2 regions of the Faecalispora anaeroviscerum genome follow, and region 1 is predicted to be linked to the other one. Evidence: predicted binding sites of a transcription regulator. Region 1 holds the regulator's gene; the other holds the start of a gene.
What was found. The regulator LexA, encoded in region 1, represses DNA repair genes until DNA is damaged. The targets are predictions, from matches to a motif close to CNAACANNTGTTNG.

Region 1 (3,415 bases):
TTCCACTGTAAAGCCGTCCTGCTCGAGCTGCTCCATGACGCGCAGCACAGAGGGATGCTCCACTGCTGTTGTAACAATCCGCTTGCCGCGTCTGCTGTTCTTTTTGGCGGCACCGAACAAAGCAATATTGTTTGCTTCCGTTCCCCCCGAGGTAAAATAAATCTCGGAGGCGTTCACCGAAAGCTTGTCCGCAACCGCCTCGCGGGCCGCGGTCATCTCGCGCTCCGCCTCAAAACCCATGGTGTGCAGCGACGATGGGTTGCCGTACGCCTCGGTCATCACATAAAGCACCTTTTCCGCCGCCTGCTCACACACGCGAGTGGTGGCTGCGTTATCTAAATATATTTTCTCCAAAGCTGAAAGCCTCCAACCAATCATAATTTCCCTTTCAAACAGGCTGTTGATTTCTTACCCAGGTGGAGGAAGAAATCGCTGTTTTCACAGAAAACCCCTTTGAAAGCGAATTGGTTATCAATCGTAATCAGCCCTATTATACACGAAAAGTTCTCAATAGTGAATACACGCCTGCTTGCATTTTTTGCAAATCCGCGCTATGATAAATCTATATAAGGGATGGATACCCTTTTGTTTTGCAAGGAGGAACCATAATGGCGGAACTGAAAAACACCAAGCAGCGCGGCGCGATTCTGCATTTTCTCGAAAGCAGCCCGGATCCCGTTTCGGCGGAGGATATTTTCGTTCTGCTCAAGCCCTCTTTCCCTCAGCTGGCTCTTTCCACCGTATACCGCAATCTGGAGCGTTTTACAGCAAGCGGGGTTTTGCAGAAAATCAATTTTGAAGACGGCGTAATCCGCTATGCACTGGCCAAGGGCCACGACCACTACTTAATCTGCACCGGATGCAGCAAAAAAATTAAGCTGGACGACTGTCCGCTTTCTCCGCTGGAAATGCAGCTTGCAAAAGCAACCGGCTTTGAGATTGAGCGCCACAGCCTGACGGTCTACGGAAAATGCCCCGACTGTCAAAAGAAAAAGGGTACCCGCGTCACTGTGAAGAAGGCTGACCATACCAAGCTATAAAGTGCTTCCCTCACGGATCGGAAGAATTCCATAAAAACTGGATAAAAAGCCGCAGAACATCATGTTCTGCGGCTTTTTTGCGCTGAGCCCATAGACTCACCAACAAATTGAAATTTGCCGTAATTACAATAAAGCAATTAAGTCTGATTTTTCATAACGATGATGACCTTGCAACCCTTTTTTGTATTTCCAGCATTGAATCGCTTCTTCCAATGATCTGCCTTCGTTGTCTACAAAAAAGTCTCGAATATAGGTATTGTATTCAAACTGCTTATCAATCGTTGTGTTACCTTTTTCCTTTTCTTCCAAAATCCGATCATAGGCTTCGAGTGCAGCTCCATAGGTTTTTCCAGTATTGCTTTTTAAGCACTTCTGAAAAGCAACATTAAAAGAAGACCGCTTACCAATCCCGATTTTCTCTGAGCAAACAAAATCCGGCTCTATTGGAGCATCCTCTGTAATTACACCAACGTCTGGTCTAACTTTGCTTTTTGTGAAAGTGGGCAATATATTACCTGTGCAAAGAAAATAGGCAATTCTGTCTGTAATCTCTATTTTACCACCCGAAGCAGGCAATCCGTTTGTCCTGCAAAAATCCACTAGCTCTTCTTTTAGGTAATAAAAACTACGAAATGTTTTCTCATTCAATTGTTTATCTAAAATTGGGCCTTTCACTCATTTGTATTCCCCTGTTCAATCTCCTGTTTCACCGCCTGAGGAGGTGATCCCCCCGTCAATCCGCATCTGTGGATATTCCGTATCACGAAATGACACGTACCGTAAACTTCTGCTCTTTAACAGATTTTTTATCAGTAATAGCGATAAACGGAAATCACGCGTCCCAGCACCAGGGCGCTTTGAGAGAAAATCGGAGAAAAGGCCGGGTTTTCCGGCTGTAGGCGAATGTACTCCTGCTCAAAGAAAATCCGCTTTACCGTTGCCTCGTCGTCAATCAGCGCGACCACGATCTGCCCATTTTCCGCCGTGTCCTGGCGGTGCGCAATAATATAATCTCCGTCAAGGATTCCGGCGTTTTTCATGCTTTCGCCCTGCACACGTAGCGCGAACAGCTCCTTTTCCGGGTAACGGTGACCCACCAGCGGCAGGTAGCCCTCAACCTCTTCCACAGCCAAAATCGGCACACCGGCAGTTACTCTGCCCAAAATAGGCACTCGGCTGACCTGCTCGGCCCCCTCAATATGAATGGCGCGATTCAGGCCGGCTTCACGCCGTATATATCCCAAGTCCTCCAGCGTTTTCAAATGCAGGTGAACGGTAGACGTGGATTTCAGGCCGGTCGCTTTGCAGATCTCCCGCACAGAGGGTGGCAGGCCATACTGCGCTCTATCTTTTAAATATTCATATATCTTTTTCTGGCTGCTGCTTAGTCCCTTCATCCCATTTCCTCCCAGGTATTCCAAGTCAACTTTATCATACCACAGGGGTTCCAAGATTGCAAACAAATGTTTGAGGTTTTTTCACAATTTCTTTGTTTTAGCGTCCTTTTTTATTTGATTTTAATGCAAAATTACATGACTCCAAAAGTTAAAAGAATATTCATAGCGTATTAACAACTGCCCCGCGAATTCAAATTATAATATGGTTGTATTCAAACGATGGAGCCGCACCATCAGAATACAAAGTTCTACCCTCCTCAATATACCCCTCAAGCTAACGAAAAAAGACCGAATCAATTGGATTCGGTCTTTTTTCTGCTTGCTTGCTTTTTTATTTTCTATTGAGCTTTCCTAAAAACCAAAAATTTTAATTGTGATCTCTTTCCGCCTTCGACGGAAAGAGATCATTCTTTTTTGATTTTTTCATTTCAGATTTATCTCAAACGGCATATTTGGTGTTTTTTCTGGTCACAATATCTGCGGAGGTGCTTTACAGATGAGCAGTCTGCATTTTAAATCAGAAAATCAATCCCCAAAGAAAAACAACAAGGGTTTTTATGTCGCGCTGGGCGTTTGCCTGGTTGCAGTTGGCGTTGCCGCCTGGACTACGTATGACAGTGTCGTGAAATATGCCAATCCGCAGGATACGTCCTCGTATTCCGCCTCACCGACCGGTCGCACACAGTCAGGTGTTTATGCCAGCAGCAAGCCAACGGAGGCTTCGTCTCAGCCACAGTCCAGTGAAGTGGAGTCCACCGCTCCGTCTTCTTCCAAACCGGCTGCTTCGTCTCAGGCACCGGACAAGGCCGCTTCGTCCAAAGCGGAACAGCCAGCCAAACAGACGGCAGCAAAGCCCGCTTCGTACGTTTACCCAGTTGGAGAAACCGTCACTAAAAATTACAGCGGAGATAATCCCATTTTTTCTGACACCATGCAGGATTGGCGTGTTCACTCCGGCACAGATTATGAGGCAAAAAT
Region 2 (3,415 bases), 930 kb from region 1:
CCTTTTCTCCGCAGCAACTCCCCCGCCAGCTGCCGCCCGCAGGCAGCATCATCGAGAAGCCCCAGCTCCTCCATATGGTCGGCGGCAAGCTTTGCGGCCTCGGCCGGGAAATCCCGGCGCAGTTTTTCTTCCAGCTCCCCTTTAAAATGCGCCCTATGCTCCAGCAGGTACAGCGCCTTTTCTCTGGCGCGCACCTCGTTTGACTTCTGACACAGGAGGTACAGCTCCTCGTCGGAAAGCTCCGCCCCCACGCGGATTCCCTCCCGGTACAAAACGCCGGAATCCAGCTCCATCGCCGGTTCTCCGTCCAGTACCAACAGGGAAAGACCCTTTCTGTGGGGCCGGATTGCCGTGATCTGCATCAATCATCCACCAAAATGTCGATATTCGCTTTGGAGGATGCTCTGCCGGAAGCCGCGGGCTTTGCCGGCGGGGCCGCCTGCTCGATTTCAACCGGCTTGGCCGCTTCGGACGGTGCCGACGGAGCCGGTGCCTTCTTGGACGAAGCGGATGCCTTTGAGGGCAGGCGGTCGGCATTTTCACGCAGCTTCTGCTCGATTTCCGCACTGATGTCAGGATTGTTCTTCAAAAACTCCTTGGAGTTATCGCGGCCCTGACCCAGACGGGTTTCACCGTAGGAGAACCACGCTCCGCTCTTTTGAACAATGTCGAGCTTGGCCGCGAGATCGAGAATCTCACCCTCGCGGGAAATGCCCTGGCCATACATCACGTCAAACTCCGCCTCGCGGAAGGGAGGCGCAATTTTATTCTTAACCACCTTGGCGCGCGTCCGCGTGCCGATTTGCTCGGTGCCGTTTTTCAGTGTTTCAATCTTGCGAATGTCGATGCGCACGGAAGCGTAAAATTTAAGGGCGCGGCCGCCGGGGGTCACCTCCGGGCTGCCGTAAATCACGCCTACCTTTTCACGCAGCTGATTGATAAAAATAGCCACGCAGTTCGATTTGGAAATCGCGCCCGCCAGCTTGCGCAGCGCCTGCGACATCAGCCGGGCCTGCAGGCCGACGTGAGAGTCGCCCATTTCACCCTCAATTTCCGCACGGGGAACGAGTGCCGCAACCGAGTCCACCACGATTACGTCGATCGCACCGGAGCGCACGAGCGCTTCGGTAATTTCGAGCGCCTGCTCACCGGTATCCGGCTGAGAAACGAGGAGCGCGTCCACATCCACGCCGAGCGCACGGGCATAGATCGGGTCCAGCGCGTGCTCCACGTCAATAAACGCGGCATAGCCGCCGTTTTTCTGCCCCTGCGCAATGCAGTGCAGCGCCAGCGTTGTTTTACCGGAGGACTCCGGCCCGTACACCTCTATAATGCGCCCTCTGGGCAGGCCGCCGATTCCCAGCGCCATATCCAGAGAAAAAGAGCCGGTAGAAATTGCTTCCACCTGCATTGCCTGATTCTGCCCCAGGCGCATAACGGCGCCCTTGCCAAACTGCTTTTCAATTTGAGCCAGTGCCGTATCCAGTGCCTTGCTTTTATCCACTGCCATGGGAAAACTCCTCCGCTCCAAAATTCTTTTCATTAATCCGCCGAAAGCCAAAATATCTTACTTTATAAGCATACAGCGTTCCATTCGTTTTTTCCCGCCGCCTTCGGCAGAGAAAAAAGCGCCGTATTTAAGCAGGATGCCCGTTCCGTTGTTTGGTTCTAGTATACTGTATTCCAAACGCAAAATCAATGGATTTGGCGAAAAAATCGAACGAATGTTTTGTGTGCCTGCCTCTCAAAATTCCGAGCAGGAATTCAAATCCTCTGGTACACGCCGGAAACGACACGATCGAACCCGTTAAAATCCTGATGAACCCGAATGCGAAGAAGGCCCGCCTGCCGAAACAGCGCTGAAACCTGCTCCGCCTGTTTTTCCCCAATCTCAACAGCGGCAATCCCGCCTGGCCTGAGCCTCGGCAGCCAGATATTCGCGATTGCCCGGTAGAAGTCAAGGCCGTCGCCGCCGCCGTCGAGCGCTGTGGCCGGCTCGGCCTGCACCTCTTTCTGAAGCTGCGGCAGCTCTGCCGAATCAATATAGGGCGGGTTCGAAATCACCGCGCTGAGGTTTGTAAGCTCCGGCGCGGCATCCTCCTGTGTAATATCGGCCTGCACCGCCGAAATGCGGTCTTCACCGTAGCGGGACAGGTTTTCGTTCAGATAGGAGAACGCCTGCTCATACCATTCCACACAGGTCACGCGGGCGTCGCCACGCAAGCGGGAAAGCCCCAGCCCAACGGCGCCCGTACCGGCGCACAGATCCGCAACCAGCGGCGCGGGGTGCCCGCCGAGCAGCTCCGCCGCCGTATAAACCAGCAGCTCCGTTTCCTCCCGTGGAATCAGCACGCCCTCCCCCACGGCGAGGCGCATCCCGAAAAACTCCCATTCCCCCAAGATATACTGCAAGGGGCGGCGAGAACTCCGCTCCTCAATGGTGCGAAAAAATTCCTTGGCCTGCATGGGCGGAGCCTGTTCTTCTCCCCGCAGCAGAAGACCCTGACGGTCCATGCCAAACGCCCGCCGAAACAAGCAGATTGTGTCGAAAGCGGGGCTTTCCACCCCGGCACGCTGTAATAAGCTTTTTCCTTGTTGATAGGCCTGCTCAAAGGTCATCTCACAATTCTGTCCTCTCCGTTTTCCGGAATGACTTCTTTCATGGCGCTGATCGCTACCTCGATCATCGAATCATCCGGTTCTTTGGTCGTCAGGCGCTGCATCCACATGCCCGGCGCAGAAATAATGCGGGTAAAAAGATTGTCGTATTTGCCGCAAACGCGGATCAGCTCATACCCGATTCCCATGAGCAGCGGCACGCACAAAATTTTGGCCGCACTGCGCACAAAGGGGTTCGTAAATGGAATGAAGTACCCGGCGATAATACCGAGCAGTAGCATAATCACCATAAAGCTGGTGCCGCAGCGCGGGTGAAAGCGCTGGTGACGCCGAACGTTTTCCACCGTGAGTTCTTCTTCATTTTCGTAGCAAAAAATTGTTTTATGTTCGGCCCCGTGATATTGAAACACGCGTTTAATATCCGGCAGGCTGGCGCAGAACGCAATGTAAGCGATGAAGATCGCGATTTTTAAAAAGCCCTCAAATACGGTGCGCCACTCGGCAAAGCCAGGGCCCCACAGGTAGGTCTGCCCCATGTTGAACAACCAGGTGGGCAGCCAGAAAAACAGACCCACGGCGATCAGCACACCGAGAACGGCGCTGAATGTCATAATCGCGTTCATCAGCTTATCGCCGAACACCCTCTGCATCCACTGGTCGAACTTGGAGGGCTGCTCGTCATCCTCCAGCCCGGACTTTTCCGCTGAGATGCTCAGCGCCTTATAGCCGACGACCATTGCGTCAATAAAGCCGGCCACGCCGCGCAGGATCGGCAGACGCAGCAAGCTGTGGCGGT

Region 2: a site for LexA is predicted at 1,718-1,731, ahead of recA (recombinase RecA). Genes of this name have one in related genera too.

What each region holds. Positions count from the first base shown of each region.
Region 1 is NZ_CANOOQ010000001.1:1,656,081-1,659,495, forward strand. Features, by position in the region: gene QOS46_RS08240 (cysteine desulfurase family protein) at 1-354, opposite strand, end outside; gene QOS46_RS08245 (Fur family transcriptional regulator) at 609-1,040, shown strand; gene QOS46_RS08250 (hypothetical protein) at 1,164-1,715, opposite strand; gene lexA (transcriptional repressor LexA) at 1,850-2,437, opposite strand; gene QOS46_RS08260 (M23 family metallopeptidase) at 2,934-3,415, shown strand, end outside.
Region 2 is NZ_CANOOQ010000001.1:2,588,050-2,591,464, reverse strand. Features, by position in the region: gene QOS46_RS12770 (regulatory protein RecX) at 1-362, opposite strand, end outside; gene recA (recombinase RecA) at 362-1,510, opposite strand; gene prmC (peptide chain release factor N(5)-glutamine methyltransferase) at 1,765-2,619, opposite strand; gene QOS46_RS12755 (DUF1385 domain-containing protein) at 2,616-3,415, opposite strand, start outside.